2 regions of the Methylicorpusculum oleiharenae genome follow, and region 1 is predicted to be linked to the other one. Evidence: riboswitches for the same ligand, from Rfam matches in the RefSeq annotation. Region 1 holds a riboswitch; the other holds the start of a gene.
What was found. Region 1 has a riboswitch for cobalamin ahead of GO003_RS16360 (ribonucleoside-diphosphate reductase subunit alpha). Riboswitches for the same ligand answer to the same signal wherever they lie in the genome.
Positions count from the first base shown of each region.

Region 2: it holds a riboswitch for cobalamin, as region 1 does, so the genes downstream of both, GO003_RS14810 (TonB-dependent receptor domain-containing protein) here and GO003_RS16360 (ribonucleoside-diphosphate reductase subunit alpha) in region 1, are expected to answer to the same signal.

Region 1 is NZ_WUTY02000001.1:3,615,281-3,631,516, forward strand. It holds gene merA (mercury(II) reductase) at 1-164, opposite strand, end outside; gene GO003_RS16305 (heavy-metal-associated domain-containing protein) at 218-475, opposite strand; partial or broken gene GO003_RS26620 (mercuric transporter MerT family protein) at 490-1,205, opposite strand; gene GO003_RS16320 (MerR family transcriptional regulator) at 1,363-1,767, opposite strand; gene GO003_RS16325 (pirin family protein) at 2,281-2,916, shown strand; gene GO003_RS16330 (hypothetical protein) at 2,956-3,555, opposite strand; gene GO003_RS16335 (hypothetical protein) at 3,557-4,138, opposite strand; gene GO003_RS16340 (DUF6513 domain-containing protein) at 4,619-6,049, opposite strand; gene GO003_RS16345 (methylenetetrahydrofolate reductase) at 6,075-6,875, opposite strand; gene metE (5-methyltetrahydropteroyltriglutamate--homocysteine S-methyltransferase) at 6,957-9,251, opposite strand; gene GO003_RS16355 (LysR family transcriptional regulator) at 9,358-10,242, shown strand; cobalamin riboswitch at 10,399-10,615, shown strand; gene GO003_RS16360 (ribonucleoside-diphosphate reductase subunit alpha) at 10,732-13,524, shown strand; gene GO003_RS16365 (ribonucleotide-diphosphate reductase subunit beta) at 13,521-14,657, shown strand; gene GO003_RS16370 (cysteine-rich CWC family protein) at 14,780-14,995, shown strand; partial or broken gene GO003_RS26410 (hypothetical protein) at 15,008-15,124, shown strand; gene GO003_RS16375 (ParB/RepB/Spo0J family partition protein) at 15,104-16,051, opposite strand; gene GO003_RS16380 (ParA family protein) at 16,124-16,236, opposite strand, start outside.
Region 2 is NZ_WUTY02000001.1:3,267,784-3,284,019, forward strand. It holds gene GO003_RS14745 (hypothetical protein) at 1-136, shown strand, start outside; gene GO003_RS14750 (hypothetical protein) at 542-1,675, shown strand; gene GO003_RS14755 (DUF7673 family protein) at 1,672-2,094, shown strand; gene GO003_RS14760 (helix-turn-helix domain-containing protein) at 2,091-2,591, shown strand; gene GO003_RS14765 (HNH endonuclease) at 2,588-3,121, shown strand; gene GO003_RS14770 (hypothetical protein) at 3,118-3,270, shown strand; gene GO003_RS14775 (hypothetical protein) at 3,733-3,933, shown strand; tRNA gene GO003_RS14780 (tRNA-Ser) at 4,038-4,128, opposite strand; gene GO003_RS14785 (transketolase C-terminal domain-containing protein) at 4,299-6,203, opposite strand; gene GO003_RS14790 (hypothetical protein) at 7,235-7,816, shown strand; gene GO003_RS14795 (putative transporter) at 8,297-9,958, shown strand; gene GO003_RS14800 (hypothetical protein) at 9,995-10,348, opposite strand; gene mepA (penicillin-insensitive murein endopeptidase) at 10,551-11,399, opposite strand; cobalamin riboswitch at 11,829-12,040, shown strand; gene GO003_RS14810 (TonB-dependent receptor domain-containing protein) at 12,143-13,987, shown strand; gene GO003_RS14815 (hypothetical protein) at 14,035-14,625, shown strand; gene GO003_RS14820 (RMD1 family protein) at 14,699-15,493, opposite strand; gene GO003_RS14825 (TIGR04282 family arsenosugar biosynthesis glycosyltransferase) at 15,835-16,236, shown strand, end outside.

The DNA.
Region 1 (16,236 bases):
AGCAGTGATTCAAGACGGGTTTCACCGGTAACCGTTAAGGCGCCAATGCCTTCCGGGTAAGAAACTTTAATCGCAACACCCTCAAGCGCATTGAGTTTTTTCTCGATGCCCTCGGCACAGCTGGGACAGGTCATGCCCTCAATTTTCAGTTTTTTAGTCCACATGAGGATTTCCTTCTAGCTTAAACACAGTTTCAATAGCCATGACTGTCTTCAATTTAACAACAACGTGGCGAAACGAAACATTTATCTGTCTCGGCAGTTTTACCGTCTATTTCTTTAACCTGATAACCTTGTTGAGCAATGTGCTCAAGCAGTGATTCAAGACGGGTTTCACCGGTAACCGTCAGGATGCCAATGCCTTCCGGGTGCGAAACTTTAATCTCGACGCCTTCAAGCTCATTCAATTTTTTCTCGATGGCATCGGCACAGCTTGGGCAGGTCATACCATCAATTTTCAGTTTTTTAGTCCACATAACGATTCCTTGAATTACTTTGGCTGGTGAACAGTCGCCGGATAACCGGCATTTGTAGTCGCTTTAATCAAGGCTTCTATACTGGTTTTTTGCGGATCAAACGTGACGTCTGCCATTTTAGTATCCCCATCAACACTCACCTTTTGCACACCATCGACACTCTGTAGGGCTTTTTTAATGGTGATTTTACACATCGCACAGGTCATGTTCTGCATATCCAATGTGACGGATTGGCTGCTGTTTTGCTTTTGCACTTGAACAGGAACAGCTGCTTCAGCATGAGCTGTTTGAAATAATAAAGGCGTGATTAATAAGCTCAACGTTAAACATACGGTTTTTATAGTCATCATCATTCTCCTTAATCCATAAAAATTGGGGCGTACCAGGGAAAGGCCAACAGCAGCAAGATCGACGCAGAGCCGCTCCAGAAGATAATTCGCTGTTTGTGTTTAACTTCTGGTAATGCACAGGCCTCACCCTCTTTACAGCTAGCCGGTATCAAATAGAGCCTGCGATACCCCAGACCAATAAAAATCAGGGTGAGAATAATAAAATAAGGCCTGACCGTTTCCATCGAAGTCAAGGCGCTCATCCACGCACCGCCAATCCCTAAGGATAAAAGCAGTAAGGGGCCGACACAGCAAACCGATGCGCCAATGGCGGCCAGGCCGGCGCCGATCCCTAACCAGGATGAGTCTTCTTGGGGTGGTGTTTCATGTTCTGTAGTCATAAGAATTTTCCTAAATAAAAACAAAGCGTCTGATAATCGGCATTCGGCAAAGGCCTAGCGAATGCTGAGAATGTCAGGTTTAATAAAGCACGAAGAAAAGTTTAAACCCTGTTCCATAGAACAGTGTCAAGCAGAATTTACATTATTTTTTGAATACTCAGGATTTTGAGTCCGAGTTATTTGAAAGTGCATCGATGAGGGAACAATGTTCTGCAGAAGAATCGCTCTGGCAGCGTTTTACCAGCGCCTCCAATACATTATGAAGCGCCGTTAAATCTTTTATTTGCGCATCGATTTGCAGGCATTTCTGTTCGGCAATTTCTCGCACGTCGGCGCAATGACCGGCATCGAGCGACAACAGTTGGGCAATTTCTTTTAAGGTAAAACCCGCTTGTTGCGCGCGTTTGATAAATCGGATTCTGGCTATGGCATTGGCCGGATAATGCCGGTAACCGCTAAAGGGTTTGCCGGGCTCATCCAGCAAACCGATACGCTGGTAATAGCGGATGGTTTCAATGGTGACTTCGGCTTGTTTCGCTAGATTTCCAATTGTAAGTTTCATCTTTGCACCAACAGGTGTGTTTCAGAAAGCGACCAATGATGTGACGCGCGATTGATGGGTCCGATGCAAAAACGCACAGCCTGATCTGCATCCAGCATAGCGGTTCACAAGCCACATCAAGGGCGGGAATGTCATGTAGTAGCGTAACGTGCTTTGGTGAGCATCTTTTCCTAAATATCTATTTTGTCAACTTGTTCTCTGGCAAAATACTCTAAAGTTATCAAGCAATCATGGACTGTATTACGCATATCCAATCAGTCATTGAATATAGTCTAATATGAACGTCTTCTTTTCAGCCAATTGTGCACAGTTACAAATGTATAGTGAAGAGCACTAAGCTAAAATCAACAAAATCGGTTGAGAATTTTGCCGCATACCGACATAAAAAACTACCCGAGATTGCCTAAAAATAGGTTTTATCTTGAATGATTTCAGTATGAAACTTTAATGAATACTCAGGGAGAGTTAATTCTTTGATGTTACTTATTTACGAAGGAATCCTTACTGTCACCCATGTTGCATCAAGACCACCTTGGCTATCGCGGTGATTTGAAGCCTGGTTCGGTGCAATGGATGACCGCTGGCCGTGGAATCATTCATTCCGAAATGCCGCAACAAGAGAGCGGCCGCATGCGCGGGTTCCAGCTTTGGGTGAATCTGCCCGCTCGGGAAAAAATGAAACCACCTGCGTACCAGGATATTCAACCCGAGGAAATTCCCTTGCTTACTCTGCAGAACGGAGGCCGGGTAAAAGTCGTCGCGGGGACTGCTCAGATTGAAGGTCAAGTAGTATCCGGCTCTATCCAGGGAATGAGTACCGACCCTTTGTTTCTTGATGTTCGGCTCACAGCAGATGGTCATTTTGTCCAGCCGATTGCTCAAAGGCATAACGAATTCCTTTATCTTTACGAGGGCTTGGCCAAAGTCGGTTCAATACCAGAAAGTCGGTTGCTGGCAACCCATGCCGTCGGCGTGCTCTCCGAAGGGGATCGCGTGGAAATTCACGCAGGGAGGAAAGGAGCCTCTTTTCTGAGGCTTGCGGCCAAACCCTTACATGAGCCGGTTGTCCAGTATGGCCCTTTTGTGATGAACACACGCGATGAAATTGGACAGGCACTTGCGGATTATCGGGATGGGAAGTTGATGTAAGCCCGACCATCCAGCAGCAGTTCTTGAGGCACAGTTTGGTCAATAACTTCGCAGTTCTTTCTTGCTTCTTTCCTTGATGACAATAACGCTTAGAGTACTTAATGAACGATGCAATTTTTTGTTGTCCCAATTTTCATGTATCAAGTCGCTGATTACTTCATGAGCCAGTTCAAGCTCCCTATAGTTCATTAAATACGGACTCACTGGCAGCAGCCTTGGCTCAAAAAGCCTTTGAACTGATTTGTCTTCCAGACGAGTCTGTTTTTCATTTAGAAGATTTGCTTTCTCTACTTCTTGTTCAGGGCTTAAGTATTTCGGATGGTGGGTTTCCCGAATGCGTTCAGTAACCAAAAACCATGTGCCGTCGTCGAAGTACTCTTGTTCATCCGGATAGGTAACTTTTCTGTTCTTTCTAAACCTTTTGTTGGCTATCTTTTGATGGTTTTCATCGATCGCCTGCAATTGCTCGCATTCGATCCGCAATAGCGCATGGCTCTTATCTTTATTGAAACCCGAGCTGTTCCCTCTCTTATCGACACACTCTTCAATAGGCAAATATTCCAGGACGTCACGATCACGGTTGATGTTGGTGCATGCCGAAATCAGTAATGCCTGTATAAGTACCAAAGCCAGTTTCATTTTACCCTTGGCGTTGCTTAAGCTCGCGTCCAATTACCGATTGCAGCTCTCGGTAACGCCATGGGCTACAGAGTGTTTTATGCCCGATCGTTGAATTAGCAGCCATTAACCCATAGAGATCAACCAAGTTCGTGTTGGAAATCTCGTTTAATCGGTTTGGCAAAATCTTCACTTTGTCGTTACGGGCCTTAATCGATTTTTGCCCATCTATTTCCGCCCATAGTCTCGTTCGGTATTTGTTGGCTAGATCTTGAGGTATCCGCAGTTCTGGATAATTCTCATCAATGTAAAGTCCTTTTACAAATTCCCAGCAAAGTGAATTTTCCTCTAATGGTTCTTTCGAGGCATGCCTTCCGTGCTCGGAACTCCCATGAAGGCTTGATTCAGAAAATTTTTGAACCATCACAATCCGATGGCATTCATGATGGGCTTGCAAATATCCTTGCTCTCCACTGATTTTAGTTTCCGTCATTCGCTTCATTGCGCATGCATCCAGTTCTGCGTTTTTTTCCAGCGCAAATCTTTGAGCTTGAGTACACCCAGTCAACCAGCCCGCCATCATTAAAACAACCAATCTAACCATAACCTTTCTCTCGAGCTCCCTCGGGCGTTTAACTATCGAATTTACCCTGATCCAGCATCTCACACTCTTAAAACAATGCAAGGGTGCATCGATGTCATCTTTCTAATCCTGGGGGGGGGGGGGTGGTAAACCCGTGAATTAACCTGAAATAATGAAAAATTTATTTAGTAATTCACTAAAAAATTCATTTATTTACATGATTGGTGATGATTACACCTATTATCATCACTTATCATGAAAAACCAAAAGTACGACTTCTTCGACAAGATTTAAGGCAGTTATCGTTTGACACAAAATGTAAAAAACTCCGGCAGAGACAGAATTGCTAACAACATCTAATGTTGGCCCCTTCTAAATTGGAGGGAATGATTTTCTGGCTTGTATGTGCAACGGCTCGCATTGAGCCGTTTAGCCGGCATTCTGCAACTTAATCCCAATTCAGACGGCCTTGGCAACTCGTTGATGCTCTTCGTAGTCTGGTTAAGTTTTGTGATTATTTGAAGGTGTAGGGCAAGGCGACGACGATGCTTTCAACTTTGTCCCTTGCGGCGTGTAACAATTGGGGTCGACGGGCGCGTCTTCGGCGGCCCGGCCGTGGATACCCCAGTCAAGCGGTTGATCCTGGACGTAGCGCTTACCCAATTCCTGCGCGATTTGGGCGCGGGCCAATTCGACGCCGAGATAAAAGGCGTGCCCGCCGTCGTTCTCGACGCCCAAATGCGGAAACAAGGCGAATGGGTCGGCGTTCGTCCACAAGCCCTCGCGGTTGAAGATATGAATCCCTTCGGCTGAAATCATGATGCGAAAGCTGGGGTCGCGGATGGCGGCCTGTAGCTCTTGCATTTCCGCCAACGGCAGAGGAAACGGCGCACGTTCGTGTAGCGCCATCAGACCGTCGTTGATATGTTTCGGCAGGCGATTGGTTTCGTGCGCGGCCAGCATGATGCGGCGGGTAAGATCGGCTTCCTTGATCGCCCTGCAGGCGTGTTTGCTGACTTGAGTCGCCAAAATCTGGCGTATGTGCAATTCCGAACAAATGCCCAGCAGCATGGCGTTCATGCCGGCGGTATCGGCATGCGTCATTTCGGTGAGATTACCCACGCCCATCATGATTTCCACGTCCGGATGCCGCCGCCTGACTTCGTGGTAGCGAACGATCGAGTCGGTAAAGCCAAAATGAATCGGGTCGAGAATGGGGTCGACGATGAATCGTCGGCCTTTCACCGTCATTTTGGCAATCGTGCGGTCGAGCGAATCCAAATCGGCGTGCGGCGTGGCAATCAAAACCGGCGTCGAGGCCACTTCATCGGCGATCCACAGCGTATCTTCGTTGAGGCTCAACAGATAATCGGCGCCGGCCCGGCCCGCAAGCAACAGATTATCGCTATCGAGCGAATCGACGCTGATCAAAAAGCCCTCGCTCTTCAGGGCTTTGATGGCATCGGCCAAATGCGGAAACGGGGTAGACGGCAAGCAGCCCAGATCGATGACATCCGCGCCGTCACGCCGGTATTCCTCGGCTCGGCGAACGATGGCGGCGACATTAATGTGCGGCGCTTCGACAATTTCCGCGAAGATGCGCAGTTCGTAGCGGCTCAGGTCCGGGCGTTGGCGGACTTTGCCGAAAAATTCCGGCAAGTCGTGCAGTTCTTCCGGGCCGCGTTCTACCGGTATCCCGAAATGCCGGGACAAGGCGTCCAAATCGCCCCGGCAGCGGCCAGGCACCAGAATCCGGTCGGCGCCGAAAGTATCGGTCAGGCGGCGTTGAATCATGTCGGCCGTCATCAGCGCCGCCACCGTGACGCCGAGAACATGAACGGTATAGTCAAAATCTGGCGACAGGTCTTCGATGGTACGGCGCAACTGCTTTTCGGCCAATTTCCCGGTAAGAAACAGAATATGCTCTGCCATGTGTTACGTATTCTTGAAGACGGCGTCATAAGAATTGCTCAACGCGTTTCGGCTGATGGCATTGGGAATGGCTGTGTTGGTATGGCTTGACCAAGCTTACGCGCTCGAAATATTTTTTTAACTCCACCTTGATCGGCATGAAATACACATGCCAACCGTTTTCCGCCGCCGAGTTGATCAGTCGATTGGCGAATTCGACGTTCCAGTCGTAATCAGGTCTGAAATGCTTTGGAAACTTGACGTGATTTTTTACTTCCCAATAGTTCTGCGAGGCCAGCGTCACCACGGGACTGATGCCGATGTAGGTTTCCAAATCATCCATATGTTCGGCAAATAATTCCATCAGGCGATGATCGTAGAATGGTTGCGAAAAAAAGCCGTTGGCGCCGGCATCGGCCTTGCGCTGAATGTAATGGCATTCGTGTTGCAAGCCTTGTCTGTGCGGGTCGAATCCGGCGTAAATGCTCAGCTTCGGAAAACGCCGGCGGACCGCCCGAATCAAGTCAACCACGTCGGTATTGCAATAGTTGCGTTTCAAACCTTCCGGTGGGTCGCCTGTGACCAGCAAGACGTCGTCGAGTTGGTATTGCTCGATGATGCGATACAACTCGCCGCTTTCGATTTTAAAATCAATGGCCCGAAAATGCGGCATGAAACGGTATTTCCTCCGGTCGATGCGCGTCGCAAGCTCCCAACTGCGGATATCGAAACGCTGAATATCCGGCACGTTGATGATATTGATACTGCTATCCAGGCTCTGCACAAACGCATATTGCTTATCAAAGGCTTCCAGCGTTCTGGGGACGATTTCAAACGAAATATTCATCGGCTATCGAATGTTCAGCTATTGGCTTATTGCAAAGCCCCGGCAATCGGCCGGGGCGGTTCATAGAAGAAACGACGAGGATTAACCCAGCGTAGCGCGCAACGTCTTGGCGGCGGCCACCATCTGGGTCAGTGCCGGTATCACTTCATCCCACTGGCGGGTTTTCAGGCCGCAATCCGGGTTGACCCACAGCCGTTCGGCCGGAATGCGTTCGGCGGCTTTGCGCATCAGCGCAACGATATGCTGCTCGCTCGGAATATTGGGCGAATGGATGTCGTACACGCCGGGACCGATGCCGTTCGGGTAGTTGAAATGCTCGAAGGCATCCAGCAATTCCATGTCGGAACGCGAGGTCTCGATGGTGATGGCATCGGCGTCCATGTCGGCGATGGCGGCGATGATGTCGTTGAATTCGGAGTAACACATGTGGGTGTGTATCTGCGTCTCGTCGGCTACGCCGCCCGTCGTGATACGGAACGCTTCCACCGCCCAATCCAGATACGCCTGCCATTGCGATTTGCGTAACGGCAAACCTTCGCGTAGGGCCGCTTCGTCGATTTGAATCACGCCGATACCGGCTTTCTCCAAATCCAGCACTTCCGCGCGGATGGCCAAGGCCAGCTGCTTACAGGTGACCGAACGCGGCTGGTCGTCGCGGACGAACGACCAGTTCAAAATGGTCACCGGCCCGGTCAGCATGCCTTTCATCGGTTTGTCGGTCAGCGATTGGGCGTAGCTGATCCATTCGACGGTCATCGCCTGCGGGCGGCTGATGTCGCCGAACAGAATGGGCGGTTTGACGCAACGCGAACCGTAAGACTGCACCCAACCGGATTGGCTGAATGCGTAGCCGTCGAGCTGTTCGCCGAAATATTCCACCATGTCGTTACGCTCGGCTTCGCCATGCACGAAGACGTCCAAACCGAGCGCTTCCTGTTCGCGCACGCAACGGGCTATTTCGGCCCGCATTACGGCTTTATAGCCGGCTTCACTCAGTTTTCCCGATTTGAATTGGCTGCGTGCCAGGCGAATTTCAGAGGTCTGCGGAAACGAGCCGATGGTCGTGGTGGGAAACTTGGGCAGTTTCAATAGCGCAGCCTGCTTGATGGCACGTTGCGCATACGCACTTTGGCGTTGTCCCCGTTGCGAGCTAATACCGACAAGAGCGGCTTTGACCGCTGGATTATTAACTCGCGGTGAATGGCGGCGTGCTTCAATGGCGGCGCGGTTAGCCTCCAATTCGACTTTGGTAGCCTCCCGGCCTTGATTTAACGCGGTAGCCAACACCTGTAGTTCACCGAGTTTTTGTTTGGCAAAGGCCAGCCAGGATTTGATTTCGGCGTCGAGTTTCTGCTCGCTGTCCAGATCGACCGGCATGTGCAGCAGCGAACACGACGGCGCGAGCCACAGGCGTTCGCCCAGTTGTTGAGCAATCGGTTCCAGCCAATCCAGCACGGTGTTGAGGTCGGTTTTCCAGATATTGCGGCCATTGATTACGCCGAGCGATAGCACTTTGTCCGCAGGCAACTGCTCGATCAGCGGTTCGACATCATTGCGGCCGTTGACGGCATCGACGTGCAGGCCGGCCACCGGCAAATTGGCGGCGAGACAGAGGTTTTCCGCCAGTTCGCCGAAATAAGTCGCCAGCAACAGTTTGACCCGACAGTCGCTTAAGTGCTGGTAAGCCCTATCAAACGCGCCTTGCCAAACGGCATCGAGTTCGGTGACCAGAATCGGTTCGTCGATCTGCACCCATTCGATACCTGCATTTGCCAGCGTTTCCAGCAACGCCGCGTAAACCGGCAGTAGCTTGGGCAACAGTGCCAGCTTGTCAGAGTCGTCTTTGGCCTTGCCCAGCCATAAGTAGGTGACCGGGCCGATGATCACCGGCTTGGTGGCGACGCCTTGCGCCTTGGCTTCGGCCAGTTGTTCCAGCAGGCGCGAGGCGTCCAGTTTGAAATCCGTGGCGACGGTGAACTCGGGCACGATGTAGTGATAATTGGTATCAAACCACTTGGTCATTTCGCCGGCAGCCACGCCACCGCAACACGCTGAGGCTTCGTTGGCGGATTGCGCCGAACGGCCACGGGCGACCCGAAAGTAATTGTCCAACGCGTCGCCGTGGAAATGTTGTACCCGCTCAGGCAAGTTGCCCAAGGTAAAGCTCATGTCCAGCACTTGGTCGTAAAAGGCGAAGTCGCCGACCGGCACCCAATCCAGTCCGGCTTGCAGTTGCCAATGGCGCTGGCGTAACTGCTGGCCGAGTGTTTTAAGATCGTCGCGCGAGGACTGGCCTTGCCAGTACGACTCTAAAGCAAACTTCAGCTCGCGTTTGGCGCCGATACGGGGAAAACCTAAATTGTGAATTTTCGTCATGAAAAATACCGTCTGTTGAATGTTTGACACATAAAACATTGTAAACAGACAAACGAATGACGATAATCGATGATTCTTCATCTATTCATGAGGTATATTCATCAATATGGAATTGATCCACCTGCGCATCCTGCTGGCGTTAAAACGCCACGGCACCCTGAGCGCCGCCGCCGAAACCCTGCATCTGACCCAATCGGCGCTGTCGCATCAAATCAAAAACCTGGAGCAGCGCCTGGGCGTAACGCTGTGGTATAAGCAAGGTAGGGTGCTGGTATTGAGCCAGGCCGGGCGCTATTTGTCGGAGGTGGCCGAGTCGGTCATAGCCACCGTTGATTCGGCAGAAAATCATTTGGCGCAGTTGGCCAAAGGCAAAACCGGCAAGCTGACCATCGGTATCGAATGCCATGCCTGCTACGAATGGTTCCGCAATATTCTGCAACCCTATTTACGCGCCTGGCCGGATTTAAGCGTCGAAGTTACCTCCCGTTATCGCTTTGAATCGTTCGAAGCCATCCGCCAATACAAACTGGATGCAGTGTTGACTTCCGACCCGGTCAATAACGGCTTGCTCAGCTACCAGCCGCTGTTCGATTTTGAGTTGGTGTTGATCGTGGCTGACAGCCATCCCTTAGCCGGACGCGCCGAAATCACGCCCGACGACCTGCGTGGCGAAACCGTGTTGACTTACCCCGTGGTCCGAGACCGCCTCGACATGTTCCGCAAGGTGCTGCAACCGGCCGGCATCGAACCCGCCGCTCATATCCAGGTCGAGGAAACCGATATCATGCTGCAACTGGCCGCCGCCGGCCGCGGTGTCTGTCTGCTACCGGAATGGCTGCTCGCTGACAAATCCGCCAAACTCGGCCTGACCGGCTTGCGTTTCGTCGGCCTGCCCATCGGTAAAACCATGTATTTGGCTTGTCGCCACGAGGACATTGGCTTGGAATATTTACAGTGGTTAGTGGAGCATGCCGGTAAGTCGGTGGCATGATTTACAAGCGGGCCGGGTTGGATTGGATTGCGCACATCAGGCACTAAAATCAGAATGGCAGTGCATTCAAGCACAAAACACAACATATAGTTAAAAAATGTCGCTATAAATTCTATATATAGTTATTATAGCTTGACAACACTCCCTATGGACTCTAAACTTTCATTCTAAGACGGTTCCCCCGACGGGGATTAAAAGGGAATCCGGTAGGCGCTTGTGCGTTTTTCGCATAAGTGCCGGTAAGCCGGAGCTGCCCCCGCAACTGTAATCGGCGAGTTTAGGTTCACCCCGTGCCACTGGACGCGAGTCCGGGAAGGCCGAACCGAGACGGCGACCCGAAAGCCAGGAGACCTGCCCTCGAAACCTTTATCAACCAGGAGCGGGGTGTCTCCGAGGACGATGGCAAGCATTGCGGTTCGGGCTATTTCGGCTTCCGTTTTGCGTCTGCCGTTGCGGCTTCATGTCCCCGCTCCCTTCGTGGAGAAACACATGGATACTGCCGCTCAACCCGCCAGCTCTTATCCTGGCACAGCCGAAAATGTTACACTCGCCCTGTCTCGCCCGATGGATAGTGGCTTGGAAGTCATTCGCCGCAACCGTTCCGTGGTCGCGTTTCAACCGGAAAAAATCGCCATCGCCATCACCAAAGCCTTTTTGGCTGTGGAAGGCCAGCACAGTGTCAATTCGGCGCGGATCCGCGATCAGGTGGCCCAACTCACTGCCAGCGTCGTCGACGCCTTGACGCGGCGCTTGCCCGGCGGCGGCACGGTGCATATCGAGGACATTCAGGACCAGGTGGAACTGGCGTTGATGCGTTCCGGCGCCCATGACGTGGCCCGCGCTTATGTTCTCTACCGAGAAAAACACGCCGAACAGCGCGCGGCCCAGCAAGCAATCGGCAATGCCACACCCGCTTTGCAAGTGGACGACCACGGCCAACGCCGGCCGCTGGACAGTGCCGCGTTCATCGCGCTGTGCCGCGAGGCTTGCGCCGGCCTAACCGGTGTCGATGCCGAGCGGGTTTGGGCAGAAACCTTGACCAATCTGTACGACGGCATGCCTCTGGCGGCGGTGCGTCAGGCCTTGGTCTTGGCGGCGCGCACCTTGATCGAAGCCGAGCCGGACTATGCCAAAGTCGCCGCGCGATTGCTGTTAAGCAATCTGCGCCTGGAAGCGACCGGTTCGGCATTGACGCAAACCGACATGGCCGAACGCTACGCCGGTTGCTTTGCCGATTTCATCGCTGCCGGCGTCGCCGCCGAGTTACTCGACCCTCGGCTGGCCGAGTTCGATCTGGAAAAACTGGGCTTGGCCTTACAGGCCGAGCGTGATCTGCAATTCGATTACCTGGGTCTGCAAACCCTGTACGACCGCTATTTTTTACACATCGACGGCCGCCGTATCGAACTGCCGCAGTGCTTTTTCATGCGGGTGGCGATGGGCTTGGCATTAAACGAGATCGACCGCGAAACGCGCGCTATCGAATTTTACCGCCTGCTATCGAGCTTCGACTTTATGTGTTCGACGCCGACCTTGTTCAACAGCGGCACTCGCCATTCCCAACTGTCGTCGTGCTATCTGACCACGGTGTCGGACGATTTGGACGGCATTTACCAAAGCATCAAGGAAAACGCGCTGCTGCAAAAATACGCCGGCGGCCTGGGCAACGACTGGACGCCGGTGCGGGCGCTGGGCAGCCGGATCAAGGGCACCAACGGCCATAGCCAGGGCGTGATTCCGTTCTTGAAAGTGGTCAACGACACCGCCGTCGCGGTCAACCAAGGCGGCAAGCGCAAGGGCGCGGTGTGCGCTTATCTGGAAAACTGGCATCTGGATTTCGAGGAATTTCTGGAACTGCGCAAAAACACCGGCGACGAGCGCCGCCGTTGCCACGACATGAACACCGCCGCCTGGGTGTCGGACCTGTTCATGCAGCGGGTGCGGGAAAACAGTGATTGGACTTTATTTTCGCCGGTGGACGTGCCGGATTTGCACGATTTGTACGGCGCGGCCTTTGCCGAGGCTTACCAAACCTACGAAGCCAAGGCCGAGCGCGGCGAGATCCCATTGTTCAAGCGGATCAGTGCTGTGCAATTGTGGCGCAAGATGTTGACCATGCTGTTCGAAACCGGCCATCCCTGGATTACCTTCAAGGACGCCTGCAATCTGCGTTCGCCGCAGCAGCACGTCGGGGTGATCCACAGTTCCAACCTCTGTACCGAGATCACGCTGAATACCTCTAATAATGAAACTGCCGTCTGCAATCTGGGCTCGGTGAATCTGGCCGCGCACTTGGTTGAACTTAACGGCGAATGGCAACTGGACGCCGACAAATTGCAACGCACCATTAACACCGCGATGCGGATGCTGGACAATGTCATCGACATCAATTTTTACGCCACTGTCAAAGCGCGTAACGCCAACCTGCGCCACCGCCCGGTCGGCCTGGGCATGATGGGTTTCTCCGATTGCCTGCACCAACTGGGTATCGCTTACGCCAGCCCGGAAGCCGTGGCGTTTGCCGATTATTCCGCCGAATTGTTGTGTTACTACGCGTACCAAGCCTCAGCCGATTTGGCCGAGCAACGCGGCCGCTACAGCAGCTTTGCCGGCAGTTTGTGGCAACAAGGTTTGCTGCCGCCGGATACCTTGGAACATTTGGCCGAAACCCGCGGTGATTTGGGCGTGGCTGCGGGCGGCCGTCTTGACTGGAACGCGTTACGCGAACGCATTGCTCAGGTCGGCATACGCAACTCCAATTGCGTGGCAATTGCGCCGACTGCAACGATTTCCAACATCGTCGGCGTCTCGGCGTCTATAGAGCCGGTCTATCAGAATCTATACGTCAAATCCAATCTGTCCGGCGAGTTCACCGTGGTCAACGCCGCATTGGTACGCGAGTTGAAAGCCCTGGATTTATGGGATGCGGTGATGGTCGCCGACCTGAAATACTTCGACGGCTCGCTAGCCGCCATCGAGCGGGTGCCGGACGAGATCAAGGCGCGTTATGCCACCGCGTTTGAAATCGAGCCGGAATGGTTGATCGAAGCCGCCGCCCGCCGGCAGAAATGGATAGACCAGTCGCAATCGCTGAATTTGTACGTCGCCGCCCCGACCGGCAGTAAACTGGACCAGATGTACCGCCTGGCCTGGCAACGGGGCTTGAAGACCACTTATTACCTGCGCACCTTGGGTGCCACGGCGATGGAAAAAGCCGGTGCCGACGAGGCGGCGCCTAAGGCCTGTTCGATTAATGATCCGGATTGCGAGGCCTGCCAATGAAGACTACGTTAAGCTTTGACGATTGGGATACGTCCGCTTCTTCGTCTGTAAGTATCGGGGCATCGGTCAACGTGACCGGACAGCCAGCAATTCATAACATAGACAGCCGAACCATTGCAGCGGGTTCGACAATGGCGGCCGTCGATCCTGAACAGAAACGGGTGGTCAACGGCCAAGCCGACATCAACCAACTGGCGCCGTTCAAATACCCATGGGCATGGTCGTTTTTTCTGAATGCCAACCGCAACCATTGGACGCCGCTGGAAATCTCGATGGCGCAGGACGTGCACGATTACCAGCACAAATTGACGCCGGCCGAGCGCCACGTATTCGAGAATGTGCTGGCTTACTTAACCACCTCGGACATCCTGGCAATGCGCAACATCGGCCTGGCGGTGATGGAGAAAATGAGTGCGCCGGAACTGCAAATCTACCAGGCCCGGCAAGTTTACGAGGAAGCGCTGCACACCTGGACTTACCAGCATTGCATCGAAACCCTGGGTATTGACCAACGCGAGATTTACAACCGTTACCGGGTGGTACCGGAAATCCACGGCAAGATCGCCTTGGCCCACCGCCGCTTGCAGGGCGTGTTGCAATCCGGCAGGCCGTTGACCGACCGCGACGCGCTGCACGAATTCGCCATGGCCTATCTGTTCTTTGCCGCCGTGTTCGAGGGTTGCTGGTTTTACAACGGCTTCAGTCCGATATTCGCGTTGCAGCGGCGCGGTTTGATGAAGGGCGCCGCCGAGCAGCTGCAATACATCATGCGCGACGAGGTGTTGCATTGCGCGTTCGGCATCCGCGTGGTCAGACAATTATTGGATGAAGAAAATCTCGCGCTCGACCCACACGCGCTGCGGCAGATGTGGGATGAAGCCGAAGCTGCCGAAGCGGCTTACGCCGGTTACATCCTGCGCGAGCCGATATTGGGCTACAACGCCGGGTTACATATCGAGCAATTCCGCTACGTTGCCAACCGCCGCGCCCGCCAATTAAGCTTGGCAGAACCCTTTCCCGGCGCCGCCAACGTATTACCGTGGCTGGACGAGCAAGCCAATTTGCGCAAGGAGAAAAACTTTTTCGAAACGCGGGTGACGGAATATCAGACCGGTGGAGCTTTGGTTTGGTAATAGGCGTCGAGAGTGGCCGAAATTGACAAAATCGAGGCCAATCATGGCGACTACCCTAAATCTGCTATTTGAAGTATGGAGTAATGCACTTTTGATTGCTGATTTTCCACTGGGGAGACTTCTTGTTCAGCAAAAATTTCGATAGTAAACATGAAGCGAAACATTGTCCGCGTTGTCAGGGTCAGTTTATTTGTAAGGCTAATCGCATTCATCGCTGTGATTGTTCGAACATTTGTTTGTCCTTTGAAACGATTGAGTATGTCCGCCAACTTTACGATGAATGCTTATGTCTGGCTTGCTTGAAAGAGTTAGAAGCTATTGTAACGTCCCTAAAATAACTTCAGCAGCCTAATCCAGGAGATTGTTGTGTATTTTGCTCCTATAGTTCGGTTAAGTGCCCACCCATTCAAGAGCATAAGAGTCATGCTGCGAATCCCAGTATCCCTTCATTCTTCAGATCGTCTTAACAGCCCGTTGACAAACTCATGAAGTGCCTTTTCCTGATCACTATTCAACGCGGCACATGACAATGTCAGAGTAATCTTTTTTCCATTGTTTTTTAACTTGCCTACTGCCTTGCCTTTTTGATTAACGAAAAGCATGGGCTCCGAATTTGATTGACTTCCAGATGATGAATTTGATTTTTGTTTGAATGAAGCTGATGTCGCTATTTTTTCGACCTCGGAAGCCACTCTAATCTGAGTCAATTCCCCGGCTTCAACAAGCTCAATCGCTTTTAGCGTTGCTTCACGATAATTTTGATGGTCGATTGGATCTTTAGCAAAGAGTCTTTTCAGTTCCTCTGCCGCAGTTCGATTGAGTAAGAATGGATTTTCATCCAATTTCGATCTCAACCAGTCCGGCAGCTCCATAAACGCCAAATAGCGGTAGAGTTCGCTTCTCGTTTTTTTAAGATAGCGAGCTAACTCAGTTCGGCTTCCGAAATTTTCTTCCACACCATGAATGGCCAAAGCCACTTCATAATCGCTCAAGCCTTCGCGATCAAGGTTTTCGGCCACCGCTATCAATCGCATTTGCATATCAACGGCGCATTTCACTATGGCGCTGATATGCGGTTTTTTAAGCTGCTGATGTGCACGCCAACGTCTTTCGCCCGCGATAATTTGAAACCGGTTTCCATGTTTTCTAACAACGATAGGTTCAATTAAACCGTGCACATCGATTGATTCAGCGAGCTGTTCAATTTTTAATTGGTTAAAGTCTCTCCGGGGTTGCCATGGATTCGGGTCTATCAATTCCATTGCTATAGGTTGACTTTCGCCGTCGCTACTGGTCAATGAAAAGATTGGGTCCGATGCCAAATGCTGATCGAGATTGGTCTTGGATAAAGACTTTAGTTTATCAAGAGGGGATTGTTTTTTAGTGTCGTTCATTTTTAGGATTCCTTGGCTGTCTCACTCTGGGACAGAGAAAATTTTTCCGTCCCATTCTGGGACGCGTCCAATCTAATTTCCGATCGCTTCTTGGTTGTGTTGCTCAAGACCTAACTTATCGATCAGATACCGCGCCAATTCCTCAAAATCTTTGGCTACTTTCCCGTCTTTTTCCAATTTTCGTA
Region 2 (16,236 bases), 350 kb from region 1:
AGGTTTTTTGACTCCGGAGCGTTCGCAGCGACTGCACAAGGTGACAGAAGAAATTGAAAGCTTTACCCGCGTTGATGATGCTGAGGCTATAGCCAGGCGCGTTCCTATTTTGGAAGATAGAATCTTAGAGATTTAAAAGTTAAGCCAGGGGAAAGCCGGTTATCTGCAAAGGTAGCCGGTTTTTTTTTGCTTATCTGCAATTCGGAAAAAAAGAAATATCCGTTATAAAACAATGACTTAGTTAATATTTTTGCTTGACTGGTAAATTATTTTTGTAAGTTGGGGTTTACAAGAATTATAAAAAGGTCTACATTTAAGGCGTTGTTAATAAAGCAACACGGGCTAGCATCTCGTTGCAAACGGCGCAAAAGCCGCTATATGTGGCTATTTTTTTGCGTAAAATATTCAGCTCTTCATTTTGTCGGGCTGTGTGGATCACTCGAAAGGGTGGCCGGTCCGTTTGCCGGTATGCTAGTTCACACAGTCCGGCGCCATACTTAGCATTGTGGCTCCGGGTTTATTTACAAACGGAGCGCATATCATGAACTCAAAAACCAACCCCGCAAACAATTTCACAGCACAAGTTTACGTCGATAAAGAAGCCGCACTATTGGCCGGACGGGACCATTTTGGAAGCGTTGACATCCAATTTAAACCTTCCGAATTATCCGAAACACACCGAAAAACTCTACTATCTGTCAATTACAAAATCACTCGCAGCGACACCGGCGCACCGATAACCGGAGCAGAAACCCTGGAAGCATTGCTTGATGCAGTCAAAGCAAATTATGACAAAAAAGCCGAAATCGAAAGCCAGGAATTAAGCGCGGCTGTTCAGTTTGTCACCAATCGCTTAAAGACGGCACCGGCAGCGGATGACTTGACTATTGACGCTGAAGGGCTAGTAAAAGTGACCAGCAAACCAGACTCACTTATCAAAATCAGTATGGGTTCAGTTACTAAAGAATATCGTCAGGCTAATTTTTATGACACTTGGGGGCCTGGAATATATCGGACGGACCACAGAAGAAATCAGTTACGCGAAATCATTAACGCAGATCCTGAGATTTTAAAGTTATTTGATGAGCTTGACGCTGTAGCTGATGGAATAACCGAGCGATTAAAGGCAGCACAGGCAACCAGGGACGCTATACGGGAGGCAAACTATCAGGAGCAAGCCAAAGCACAGCTAAGCAGAACCGCACAGATTAAACAGTTTGTTATTGATTACATGGGCGAACTTGCAATCGACCGTTATAACGATGGACTGATGCAGGAAGCCGAGATCCTGGAAGCAATGACGGCTAAAACCTTTAACGAAATCGACCAGCACTTTACCCCAGTTGACCGGGCGGCGTTCCTTGCTGAAGCGGTAGACTTTTGTTGTGACTGCGTACATGAAACGGGCTGGAGTGGGCGCATTATTGAACGCGACCTGGAGACCGTAACAGATGACCAATACAAGCGACTTCATGAGCTGAGAACGTTGACAAAGTTTTTAAGAGACTTTGAGCCAATAACAGTAAAACCGTTTTTATTGACTGGCTACCTTGACAACTTTGCAGACGATGACGACCCGGAATACCGCACAGTTGCGGCACTCGTAACTGTCATGCGCGGGGATATTGAACTATCACGGGAGTACAGTCTAAACAGCGTTGAGGGGGCGGAATGAAAAAGCCAATAACCAACCGCGTATTTATTCAACCGCTGGCAAGTCTCACGCCAGAAGAGCAGGAATCCCAGCAAGAAAGAGCACTCGAAGCCTTTAACCAGAACCGTCTTGAGCTGGCAACCGAAAGACGGAAGGCATGCCAAAAAGGCGAACCGGCATTGCACCGACTCGTTAAGGTGGCCAGACATGACACAGGCCAAAGTCTGATTATTCGGCGGTTTTTGTTGGGGTTGTACAACGGCTATCAGCATAAATTTAGCTTAACCGAACTCAGAAATCTGGATAAACAGCTCTTTTACGATTGTTTAGCGGTTTTGATACTGGATGCCAGGGTAACGGCGCAAGAAATTCATTTATACGTTGAACAGGGTGATTATCTGTTTGCAGAATGGGCCGATTCGGTAAGGGGGCGTGTATGAGCATAGAATTCTTAAATGCAGCGTTTAGAGCCCCTTTAACCGGCGCAAGTAAGGCGGTATTAATTGCGCTTGCTGATAGATGCAACGATGCCGGTTATTGTTACCCAGCGTTAAAAGATATTGCTTTACGCGCTGGAGTATCGGCCAGAACAGCAACACGCGCAGTTAAAACGCTAGAGGATAGCGGCTATTTAGCAATAATTCGAGTAATGGGAGCAACGAACAAATATATTTTATTGGCCGGTAAATTGACCGAAAACTTATACACAACCTTAGACAAAAGCAATTATCCACAGATAGACACGAGTTCTAACCCCTTAGACATGATGTCACTAGGGGCTGGACATGAGCGCGGGGAGGGGCTGGACATGGTGTCTAATAAACCATCATATAACCACCAATTAACCACCAAAGAACCATTAATTGGCAAACGGAAAAGCCAAAAAAGAACGATAGAAATTAGAAAAATGCGCGGCTTGTTGAGGTTGGCAAAATGAAAAACTTGCTTACACAAGAACGATTGAAAGAATTGCTGAGATACGACCCTGAAACCGGCATGTTTACTTGGTTGGCATCACCGGCTAATAGCGTTAAGGTTGGCGCGATTGCTGGGAGCGTTAACGGCAAAGGTTATATTCATATCAAGATAAACAGCAAGACTTACAGAGCGCACCGTTTAGCATTTTTTTATCACTTTGGCCGATGGCCTAAAAATGATGTTGACCACATGAACGGCGTTAAAACAGACAACCGGATAGAAAACCTTAGGGATGCGAATAAATCAGAGAATCAACAGAACAGAGGTGTTCAATCAAATAATACTAGCGGCTATATGGGCGTTTCTTATGATAAGCGTAAGAAAAAATGGAAAGCAGAGATAATGATAAACAGGAAAACTAATCGCTTAGGCAGATTCAGCACGCCAGAAGAAGCCCATGCCGCTTATCTATCCGCAAAAAAGGAACTACACACCTTTCAACCAACCCCGAGAGCAGCGCATCAAGAAGGCGGCGAGGTGCAATCATGAAATTATCATTAATCAAAAACGGAAAAGTCATTGCATACATACGCACCGCCGATTTAACCGGGCCTATCCTGCTTGATCTTCAAAACCGCGGTTATTTATTGGGCATTGGGCCTTTAAACTATTTTGAAGTAATGACGGCGGCAGCATGAACAACGAGCCATTACAGACAGGATTTACCGACTACTTAGGGAGCACCTGGAGCCAAGCCAGTATCGACACTTACAACCGCTTCAATGACGAGGTAGTTAAACGTCTGCACTATTGGGACATGCCGAAAGAATCAGAATGTTACAAGGAACTTCAATTTTACCTTGACCAAAGACATAAAACTTTTATTCAGTTATGCGAGGTGTCGAGATCCACAAATAAGGGGGCCTTATGAGTAACCCATTACAAAACTTGGTCTGTAATGGACCCGACGAACTTGTAAAAGCCGGTTATGAAATCTATTCACGGAATATTAACGCACAAGAACAATTCTGTATAAGCGATGGGCTAATGTATGCTGGCATTTATGGCCTTGTTACAGGCGTAATAGTGGGGCTTATGATAGCCTTGTTTTATAGGGAGTCAGGCAGCTAGTTTTAACTTTAACGATGAGGAATTAATTGATGATTGACTACAAAAAGGCCAGGTGTATATCAGAACCGCGCGGAAACTTTGGACTTGGCGATTATCAACGAGGGGAAAGTTACCAATTTTATTTTGATGAAAAAAAGAGGTATTACCACATTTTCCCGGTTCAGGGCGACCAGTACGCGGAGCGAGTGCACGAAAGGCATTTTAAGCGGTTCTTCACACTGGAGGCGTAAACAATAACGACTGTAACCCATGTTATCCAATGGGGTTGGAATGTGGGTTGATCCTTTCAGGTAAATCAAAAAACCTTGTAAATCAATAACTTAGAGGTGCTACTTGGCGGAGAGACAGAGATTCGAACTCTGGGTGGGCTATTAACCCACGACGGTTTTCAAGACCGCTGCCTTAAACCACTCAGCCATCTCTCCACAGGCCGCATATAATAACTGAATCGATTATTTATTCAAGCCTTTTTTGCTTTATCTTGAGTAGAATGACTTGAAATAGAACTTTCCGGTGTTTGAAGCACTGAAATAGTGATCTGATTTGTTCTTAAAAAACAGGGCGCATGACTGCGCCCTGTGAATCATTGCCTGGATTAACCTTTCAGCAAGTCTTTGGCTTTAGCCATGATGCCTGCTGGGTCGATACCTTGATGCGGGAACTGTTCCCATAAACCGCCGCAGCCTTCTTTGTGCGTGGCGATGTGAGCATACTTTGGTGTATGGCCACGTTCCAGCAACCAGGAGCCGAAACGGCTACCTAAACCGGTCTTGCGGTTGAAGGCTTCTACGACCATCACCATCGGTGATTTGCCGATTTTAGCCAGCATCTCTTCATCAATCACGTTCAAAGTAGGTTTGTTGATCAGGCCGACATCGAAACCTTCCTGTTTCAGGCGTTCAACTGCATCCAGCGCGCGGTATAAAGATTCACCGAAGCTGACGATATAGCCTTGTGTGCCTTCACGAATGACTTCGTCTTTGCCGGAAACAAATTTGTAATCGCCGCCGAAAAATTCCTTGCCTTCGCTGTCCAAAATCAGTGGGACTTTGGAGCGGGTAGAGAATACGAAACGTAAACCCGGATCAAAGAAAATGGTTTCCATACAGGCTTTCATCTGGTTTGGATCAGCCGGGAAATACAAGTTGGTCGCATAACCATCACTTAAACCGTTGTCGGCAAACATGTTGTTTAAACCGAAATGACACGTGTTGTCGGCCATATCATCTATGCCCGAGTGCGAGAAATGACTCAGAACATTTGAGTTATTCAGGCGCGCCATGGTGATTTCGGAAATACACATTTCCAAAAAGGCACTGAAGGTACCAAAAATGCCTTGTTTGCCAGCTTCCATACCGAAACCGGCAGCCGCAGAAAAGTTGCCGCGCTCCATGATGCCGGATGAAATAAAGATTTCAGGATAAGCGTCATGAATTTTCTTTAAGCCACATGAGCCTTCAAGGTCGCTGTCGATAACGCGGACTTTTTCAACACGTTCTGCTTCACTCAGACGGCTCAATATAGCTACTGCGGCATCGCCGAAAACGTTACGATTGGCATCCCATTTGTCGCTGGAGCCCAGGAAGGTGTAATCCTGTTTAGGAGCCTGGATAGATTTCAAGTGATCGGCAGCTGCTTGCTGGCCGTTCGATTCCAGGTATTCAACCGCTAATTTGACCGAGATGACATCGTGGCCGTGAGTTGAACCTTCCAAGCCTTTGATGCCTGGGCACATAGGACGGTGGTTGATAATTGCAACTGGGCCTTGAGTGTTGATCGCGGTAACGATGCGGCTATACAAGCCGTCAATATCTTCGCCGTCGCCTTCAAGTACGGTTAATCCATGGCCGGTCAATGTTTTGGCGGTACTGCAGCCACCCAGATAATGCGATGGATGACCTGCGATCGTGACATTGTTATCGTCAATGATCAGTTTGACATTGAGTTGTTGAGCTACGGCTAAACGAGCTGCTTCAGCATCGTTACCTTCTTGTTGCGAGCCATCAGAACCCAGGCAGAATAAGGTTTTTGTCGGGTTGGCCATGGCTACGCCGTTGACATAAGGCCACATGTGACCTAAACGGCCTGAGCTGAATTTTACACCCGGAGTGAAGCCCAGTTCGGGATGGCCCGGCAGATGGGAATGCGCTTCCCGGTAACGCATCAATTGTTCGGCAGGCAAGTCGCCGTTTAAAGTTGACATCAGGTATTGTGTAGCAACACGGTGTCCGGCTTCATCGAAAAAAATCGGCACGAATTTGTCGTCGGAACCACGAAACAGCGCGTCAAGAATCATGACTTCCGGCACGGTGTCAAATGGACCGCCTGTATGTCCGCCTACACCTCTGGCCGCGCCAGTTGCGGTGAAGAATACGATGGCATCTCGGCATAATTTGATATTGGCTTTGAGTGCTGATTTTTGTTCGTCTGTGAGTTTGTTGCTGCTTGGATCAAGGGAAATGCGTTGGTACGCGCCGAGATCAATAGGAAATTTTGACATAGTTTATTCTTCTTGTGGGTTGAGGTTAGAAATAGATAGCCAGGTTTAACTCAGTATTTTTATCAGCGAATGAAAATACTGAAGAAGCGAACTCATCCCGGAGAATAATTGAATTATGCCTTGTTTACCTGAGCCAGCCGTTGTGCGAGTCATTTTCCGTCAGCGTCTGAGTATTGCCTTCAGTGCCCGGACGTCCCTTTGAAAATGATCCTTGAAAAAAACAGACATTACACACTTGCGAGTTAAACAGTGCAAGCAATTTTCGCAACTTAATCTCTAGTTGATACAGTTGGAGCCTTTGACGAAGCGGATATGCCGGACAGGGTCATTTACTTGACTCATACATTGATCTGAAGTTTGCCAATAATTTCAAAAACGAACATCCATTATGCTTGGGCTGCAGGAATTATCGATAGGGTCTGCGTAAACTGTGGCAAACCCATTTAATAAAGCACTGTTCGCCTTAGACAGAGGCGTCATCCCGGCAATCCCTGCCGGAACGACGGCAATTATTAATACAAAAAAAGTTCTTAAACAAGCTTGGACAACCTTATAAAAACAGGGAAACTTCAGCATTGAATTTTTTAGTTTGATTTAAGCTCTGTTTCGTACGTTGGACTTTCTTGCTGAACTAATTTTTTAGTTCCTATATTACAAATACTCGTCCGCTTTGGATGGCATCGTAAGAGCGGGCCATGCCCCGCGACCAAAGGTGTTTCAATCGCGGGCTTGGCCCGCTCCTACAAAATACGCTTAACTTAACGGTATTGATTTGTTCGCAGGAAGTGAGCACATGCCCAAAATTGTTTAAAAGATGACATACTCTGATCAGCGGGTGCTAGCAGCAAACCGATGCATTTGATTTTCCTGTAAATTGCAGTCTGCCAAATGTATTATTTCATTTACTGCCCGACTAAAGAGCCTGTGCTGCAGGTAACGCTGCCTGTTTTGGAAAGCAAAATACCGAGGCACGGGTCCAAAATTTAAACTCCTTATGATGACTGTGCGTATTTTTAAGAGGATACCTTACTATGAGCTGGAATTTCGATGAAAAAACCAATCTTGACTCATTAATTCAGAATATATATATACAAGAGATAATTTTTATCGTATTGATTGTGTTGTGTATTGTCAGCGATTTTTTGGGTGAGATTTCCGATAGGACTGTCATTCTTTACTGGTTGCTGATGGCACCAATATTTTTGTTGGGTTCGTTAATTTGCGAAAAAGCCAACCTTCACAAGACGGGTCAAACCATAGCGCATTACGTAAAATTTGAATGTCTGTTTTGGGGGAGTGCTTTCATCTCCATTATGCTGGTATTGCTTTTATGGCATGCGGATCTGATGACCGCCAGAACAACCGGTTTAGTCATTCATATCGTTCTTGCCCATACGATGTTTTTAACGGGCATGTTACTGGGTGTTCGCTTCTATTTGCTGGGACTGTTTTTATTTTTTATAGCCGGTTTGGATGTTATTTTTGAAGCCGAAGTGGGTGACATTTTTTTATTGGCCGTTCCTGTGGTTATTGTGGGTCTTTATTATGAAAAACATTTTCTTTTCCCCAATCTAAAAAAATTGCATGAGGACATTTATAAAGATCAAAAGTAACCCTCTGACGAGTTCTTGGCTTAAGCATCCATTCTCGTACTTGCCAAAAAATTGGGTAAACTCTAAGCGTGATAGCCGTTCAACCGGTTATGGGCTTGATTAAGTTATTTAACTCTAAAAGTTGATAAAATGCAGGAAAAGATTCGAGAAATACAGAATTTAGTTGAAATTCTGTAATTTTGGTTTCTGTCAAAAACAGGGATGGTGTATTCTATAACCGAATCCAAAATCTACGGATTTTGTCGATTGGCGATCAATCTGATTTGTAACAATGGGTGCTTCTTGATCGTACACTAATCGACTGTTAGACAAAGGCTTTTTGCAATTGGGTTTGTGATAGTCTTTACCTTCGATTTCTGATGATACAAAGGCCTCTTTTTGTTTACGCGATTTTCCTGCAGTTTGTTTGCCGGTGAAAACCTGTGACACGACTTACTGTTTGATTTGATCATCTGGCAACTATTAATCATTGAAATCACCATGAATTGGCTCATACACCTTTTTAGCCACGAATCTGTTTCTCACTCGTTGTTAGTGATCAGTCTGGTTGTTTCAACCGGGCTGTTATTAGGAAGATTGTCCTTGTTCAAAATAGAACTGGGCATTGCCGGGGTGTTATTTTCCGGCCTTGCTTTCGGCCACTTTGGGATTACGTTGCCCAAAGAGGTCATGCACTTTCTGCGAGAGTTCGGACTCATTTTATTTGTCTATGCCATTGGACTTCAGGTGGGTCCCAGTTTTGTCAGCTCGTTTTTTCGCTACGGTATCAGGTTGAACGTGATGGCCGCTTCGATTGTGCTGCTGGGTGCTGCGATTACTGTTCTAATCAGTATTTTCGGTGATATTCCTATCCCTGTAGCGGTCGGGCTATTTTCAGGCGCAACCACCAACACACCTTCATTGGCGGCTGCACAGGAAATTCTTGCCGGCATATCCGGAATCAATCCTGAGACTCTGAAACTACCAGGATTGGGCTATGCGGTGGCATATCCTTTTGGCATAGTTGGCATTATCCTGTCTATGCTGCTGACGCGAGCGGTTTTTAAAATTAACCTGGCCACTGAAGCTGAAGACTTCAGCCGCATACAGCAGGAAAACGCCAAAACACCGGTTTGGTGTGATTTGACGGTGGAAAATCCAAATCTGAATAACTTGACCATTGGACAAGTTCCTTTTTTTGATGCCATGGGCGTGGCTGTAACCCGTATTCTTCATAACGGTGAAGTCAATATAGCGACAAATGACACCTTATTAACGACAGGCGACGCCATTCGTTTGGTCGGCGAAAAAGAACATTTGGATAAATTGAAAATTCTGATCGGGCCTGATTCCAGCTATAACCTGAAAGAAATTGCGACCAATCTTTTCAGCGGCCGCTTTGTCGTAACCCACAAAGATGCTGTGGGTCAAACCGTCAGCAACTTGCGGACAATGTACGGGGTGACTATTTCCAGAATTCACCGTCCGGATGTTGAATTTACGCCTACCGGGTCGGTTCATGTTCATTACGGCGACGAGTTGAATGTAGTCGGAAGCAAGGAGAGTCTGGCGAGTCTTGAAAAAGTATTGGGTAACTCGTTGGAGGTGCTCAGTCATCCGCAGATCGTTCCTATTTTTATCGGCATTACCTTAGGCATTTTGTTAGGCAGTCTGCCCCTTTATGTGCCGGGTATTCCTTCTGCCGTTAAACTCGGCTTGGCGGGTGGTCCGTTGATCGTGGCCATTTTGCTCAGCAGGATCGGCAATTGGGGTACGATGACCTGGCATTTGCCGAAGAGTTCGAACATTATCCTCAAAGATGTGGGGATCGTTTTGTTCTTGGCCTGCGTGGGCTTGAATTCGGGTGACAAGTTTGTCAATACCCTGATCAACGGTGACGGTTTTTACTGGATGGCTTGTGCGGTAATGATCACCATAGGGCCATTGCTGATTGTTGCGTTTGTGGCGAGGTTCTTCTACCGGGTTAATTTTCTGTCGATGTGCGGTTTGCTCGCCGGCAGTATGACTGATCCGCCGGCATTGGCTTTTGCTAACAGCTTGAATCCCTCTGCGGCAGTGTCAATTGCCTATGCAACGGTTTATCCGTTAGTGATGATATTAAGGATTATCTCTGCGCAGATGATCATTTTGTTGTTTCTTTGATATTTGAGAGACTGCCCTCAATACGGGCAGTCTGCCTTACTTTTCCTGTTTTTTTCTGTAGTAGCAACGCATTGATAAGTAACCCATTAAAGCGCCCCAGAGGATCAGATAGCTTTCATGAATCAGCATTTCAAGTTTCAGGTTATCCACACTGCGAACATAGTCGGCGATATGGTCGGCAAGCAATAAAGCTACCACCAAATACAATGCGATTTTAAGTTTCAACCGGTGTTTGTAGCTTACCCAAATCCCTAAAATGATAAAGCCTGTAAAAAAGCGAATCAGGTTATGAATAAACATTTCCAGATTGATGTTTTCCAGTCTTAATGCCGAATCCATAAAATACTGGATTATCAAGCCCAAGATAAAAACGGCTGTCAGTAGTTTCATTTTGTTAATGTCCGCGTTTTGAGTTAAAACTTTTTTAATAATTTAGCGTAGGTTTTATTCCCTGTTTTCCTCAATCCAACAATTAATGCCCTTGCCTTGAATGTTGGGTTGGCTGTCGCCAACCGCAACCTACATGGCGCTTCACCTTTAGTTTTGTTGCTCAGCCGAATACTTACAACCATTATTAGTACTTTATTAGCATTTATTCCGTTAAAACGCCGTCACATTGTTCAGGTAGAAGCAAAGGTGCCGGCGCTTTTTTTGGAACCGCCGATGGCGTTTTTGCTTCAGCAGAAAACCACCAATCCAGCGATGCATCGCAGCCGTTGCTGTTGGGCACAGGATTTTGAGTTTTGCAATTAGGGCTGTCAGTCGGGCATTTCAAGCGGACATGAAAGTGATCGTCATGCGCCCACCAGGGCCGGATTTTTTTTAACCAGGGACGTGCTTCAGGACCCTTGTTATTACATAGCTGCCGCTTGATGGCTGCGTTGACAAAGATACGGTCAACTTCCGGCATCAGCGCCGCAGTTTCCAGGACTTGTTCTATGGCCTGTGACCATTGAGACGGGTTAATAGTGTCCGAATGAGGCAGCAAAACAGAGGGTGCCCCCCATTTCTCGCGTTCGCCATGGCTTAATTTTCGTTTAGTTGCTTCTCTGGATAACAAAAACCAGATGTCCACATCCAGTCCGGATTGGTGGCTGCGATGTCCGCTAGGCGTGGGTCCGCCTCTAGCCTGGCCCAAATCGCCGATCAATAGCGTTCCCCAGTCTTTGTCGACGGCGCTGCGGCCCAGTTTTTCTATGAACTGAATCAAATCGGGGTGGCCAAAATAGCGTTGACGCGATAACCGCATGACCTGATAGCCCTCGCCATTTTCGGGTAAAGTCAAGGCTCCCCGCAAACATCCGGCGGTGTAATCGCCAATACTTTCAATGCCATTGATTATCGGGGTAGGGGAGGTGACAGTTGCCCAGCGGTTCGCAGCCAGCGAAACACAAGAGGCGCTCAATAGTGCCCCGCTTAAAAGACTTAATAACACCTTCATGATTAGTACAAACTCCCATTCAAAATAAATGACTTAATAAAGGCTATGTTTGCGTTAATAGTGGGCGTCGCCCCGGCAGGGATTGCCGGGGTCCAGAAGCCATGGATGGCGCTGGACTTTCACATCCTTGTGACCTAGATTCGCTTACGCGGTCTAACGGCTCCGGCAATCCATGCCGGAATGACGGTGTTGATTTACTTTCAACTACTAACGCGAACATGGCCTAAAAAAGCGCGCAGGTTAATCTGCTTTTACTCGGTATTGACGGATTACAAGATAGCTTAAAATAAAAACAACGAGATCCAGATTTTTTGTATCGAAAACTGAGAAAAATAACCCGCTCAATATCTCGTTAAAGCGCGCTTATTGTCCTCTGTCTTTACGTGTGCGGCAATTCCTTTACTTGCTTTACGTTTGTAAATCCTTATAATCGGCGGCCTTCTTTCTGGTGCCCTTTGATTTATATCATCGGGTTAAACGGGAAGTCGGTCAGGTATTGATTGCCAAAGCCGACGCTGCCCCCGCAACGGTAGATAAGTAAAGAATCATCATCAAGCCACTGTGTCTTTTGCATGGGAAGGCGGTGATTCAGGCATACGCCACTTATAAGCCCGGAGACCGGCCCGAGAGTTGATTCGAGACAGCGGCGGGCTGTTTGCGAAAAGATTCCCCTGCGTTTCTCTTTGCCTTGCCTTTTCGCTGTCATTTCCTAAGCTTCATGCGCGGGCGGCGCAGAGGATATAATGCGAAAACTCATTTTTAGTTCATTAATTTTAACCGGTGCGCATCAACCGGTTCTGGCCCAAAATACGGAATCTGAAGATTCATACCATCTGCCTAACATGGTTGTTACTGCAACCCGTTCTGAACGGGAAAAGAAGCAGTTAGCGGCCGCCATTACCGTGTTTACCCGCGAAGATATTGAAAAATATCAAGTCAATACCTTACCTGATTTGTTAAAACGAGTCACCGGTGTCGATGTCGTGCAGTCAGGTGGTTTAGGTAAGCCCACCAGTATCTTTATGCGCGGCACAGAATCGGACCAGGTTTTGGTCTTGATTGATGGGATTCGTTTCGGCTCGGTTACTCTTGGCACCTCTCCGTTTGAAGTGATCCCCATTGATCAGGTCGAAAGGGTTGAAATTATCAAGGGTCCACAAGCCAGTCTTTACGGCTCTGAAGCGCTAGGGGGGGTAATTCAGATTTTTACCCGCAAAGGCGTTCAGAAACAAGAGCCCACTTTTACATTGGATGCCGGCGGTGGGTCTTATAATACAGCCAAGGTTTCCGGTACTGTCAGCGGCGAAACTAACGGCACCTGGTATACGCTAGGGGCATCTCATATCAATACCAAGGGCTTTGATGCAAGAGAACCGACTTCAGGTTTTTTTGGCGTCAATCAGCCAGACAATGATGGTTATTATAATACCGGTCTTAACGCCAGGCTTGGTCACCGCTTTGACAATAAGGCGGAAATTGAAGCTTTTTTCATGCGATCGGAAGGTAAAAATCGATTTGACGGTTCTAATGAAGATCAAACCGAATTCTTTAATCATGTCGTTGGCTTGTCAGGACGGCTTTTTTTAACTGACTATTGGGAGTCTTCGCTGCGTTTGGGGCAAACCAGAGATGATAATGATAACCTGGATTTGGATGGCGACTTTTCTACCAATTTTGATTCAACGCGATGGAATGCCACCTGGTTGAATACGTTCAAGTTATCCGATGATCATCAGTTGATTTTGGGTTCTGATTATCGCTATGACGAAGTGGAGAGCACCACCTTGTATACTGAGCTCAGTCGGTACGATGTGGGTGTGTTTACCGAATGGCAAGGCCGTTTTTTGGACAGTCATTTTCTGACCGCCTCGGTTCGGTTCGATGATAATGAAGCGTTTGGTGATTTTGTCAGCGGTAATATCGGCTGGCGGTTTAATTGGGATTATGGCTTAAGCGCATTTGCCAGTTTCGGTAACGCGTTTAAGGCGCCGACATTTAACGAACTTTACTTTCCTAATTTCGGTAATTCCGGATTATCCGCCGAGGAGTCAACTTCAGTAGAAGTGGGTTTGGCCGGAGATTATGATTGGTTGCGCTGGGAATTGCGGGCTTACCATACCGATATTGACAACCTGATTGGTTTTGCCTTTAATCCCAATACCGGTAACTTCGGCGCTGAAAATACCGATAAAGCCCAGATTGACGGCATCGAAGCCGAAATTGGAACCCAGATACTGGGAGTGAACGCACAATTGGGAATGAGCCTGCTGGACCCTCGTAATCGCTTGACCAATACGCGTTTACCCAGGCGGTCTAATAAATCCTTGTCACTTGATTTATCCAGGTCCTTTGGTGCGCTGGAAACGGGGGCAACTTTACTCGCTCAAGGCTATCGCTATGACCGGCAGGATAATACCAATAAAGTCGGAGGCTTTGTCACCGTTGATTTGCGCAGTGCCTATCAGTTCAATAAAAACTGGAAGTTAAGCGGACAATTGAATAATTTACTGGATAAACAATATCAAACCGCCGATACTTTTAACACAGCGGATAGAAACTTTTTCTTATCAATACACTTTACGCATTAATAATTTGGCCAGGGACGGCTATCACTTTCCCACTTTGGAGCTTTACTATGGCAATACCCACATCATCGGCACTCAATCAGCCATTGACCAAACCCGGCCCCATAGCCTTGATTGGCTTGATGGCAATGACCCGCATGGATCATTTCGGTTCGGCTTTTGCCTTGCCAGATGCATCCTTGGCGGTCTTTTTTCTGGCGGGCTTGTGGTTTGGTGGTCGAGGCTTGTTTTTGACTTTGTTGGTTCTGGCAGGACTTATCGATTATGTTGCGATAGCCCAGATGAATGTCAGTGATTTTTGTATTTCTCCGGCCTATGTTTTTCTGGTACCTGCTTACGGGGTACTTTGGGCAACCGGTGCTTACTTTCGCGAAAAAGAGTTGACCGGATTGACTGATCTGACTGGTTTATTCGGGCTGTTGTTTTTGGCGGTCTCACTGGCATTTTTGCTGACTAATGGCAGCTTTTATCTGTTGTCTGACAATGTCAGTAACCGCTCATGGGAGGCTTTTCTGGGGCAGTTTACGCGTTACTATCCGCATTATCTGACCGGAACGATGGCCTATGCCGCCGCAATCGTCTTGCCGGTGATTCTGTTTAAAGGAATTATGGCGCATCGCTGGGATTCAAAGTCGTTGTAAACTTTTTGGCAGTAATGGATTAACACTGCAAGGATGCAGTAAATGCCTATTTGATTTCTGGGTAGTAGCGGAGCTAAAAAATCTTGTCGATCAAGGACATGATGATTTCCACGGCAATCAGCCAAATGATGATCCATTCCAGCGTTGACGAATGTAGATGTTTTTGTTCGTCAGCCAGCATTTCCAGAAGCTCATGGATGGTTTCCAGTTTTTTCGACAGCACTTCGGTTCGCTGCTTGATCTCAAGGTAATTCGCTGCCATCAAGTAAATTGATTGGTATTCCGGGTGTTCCCAAAAAAATTCTGGCGTATCCAGCAAGTCGTAATTCAGAATAATATCGCTTTTGGTCAAGAACAGCTGGCCGCGAATTTTAGCCATTGCATTTCTGCCCAGTCTGATTTTGCCTTCCCGCGCCAACGATTCGGGTAGATGGCTGGTGGTATGGATAGTGTCAATGGCATTGCCTTCAAATGCAGCCAGTTTGATCGACTGTGCCATGGCGTGTGACAAGGCAACATAGACTTTGATATCGGCGTTTTGCAACTCGATATGATCGTGTTGAATGCGGTCTTGTTCGCAGTTGACCTCGTAGCTGAAATTATCTTCCTGAGCTTCCGCCTCCGGCTTTACCGCATAATTTAAAAGAATTCTGTGCAGCTCTCGCCGGTCATCCAGATTCACATTCCAGTGCACTACAACGCCGTATGCAAAGACAATAGACACGCCGTTTTTATGATCGATTGCGACAGTATCTCTGAAGACCTGAGAGCGGGTGGTGTCGAGCAACTTTTCTTTTAGTTCGTTAAACACGAATGACTGCGCGAGACAAACGGTTAAACAACGCTGAATAACTTGATGTGAAGACATTGTATTATCTACGAATTTCAAATGTGCGAAGGATAACATACAACGACTCAATTGAAGTTTCCCAATAATTTCAAAAAAGAACTGCCATTATGCTTGGGCTGCAGGCATTATCGATAGGGTCTGCGTAAACGTGTTAAACCCATCAAATAGAGCACTGTTCGCGACAGGCGTTGAAAGGATGACAGAGGCTTCATCCCTGCCGGAACGATAGCGTGCGGCAAAGGCAAAGTAAGCATTTTTGCCGGGCTCAGATCGACCATTTTTTACCGGGTAGAGTGATACTAACCGCTATTCAAGCTATTCAAGCTATTCAAGCTATTGAAGGATAATTATTAAGAGAAATGAACACTGCATGCATACCGCCAGTTATCGAAAACGAAAGCCCTAAACCCTCTCAAGGTGCCATTGCGCTGTTTGTTAAAACACCGGGCTTGTCTCCCGTTAAAACTCGCTTGGCGGCAAGCCTTGGAACCGATGCTGCTGAAACTTTGCATTTAACTGCCGCTCAATCTGTGACATCGGTCATAGCGGATGCCTGTCAACAGATTCCGTTACAAGGGTATTACGCAGTCGCGGAAGTCGGGGCTTTGGATCATTGGTATTGGCAAGCGCTGCCGACAGTCTGGCAGGGGGAAGGCGGCCTGGGTGAACGTATGGGGCTGATCTACGAACAGCTTTTACAACGCCATCCGTATGTGCTTTTGGTGGGCGCCGATATTCCTCAAATGACCAGCCGTCAAGTG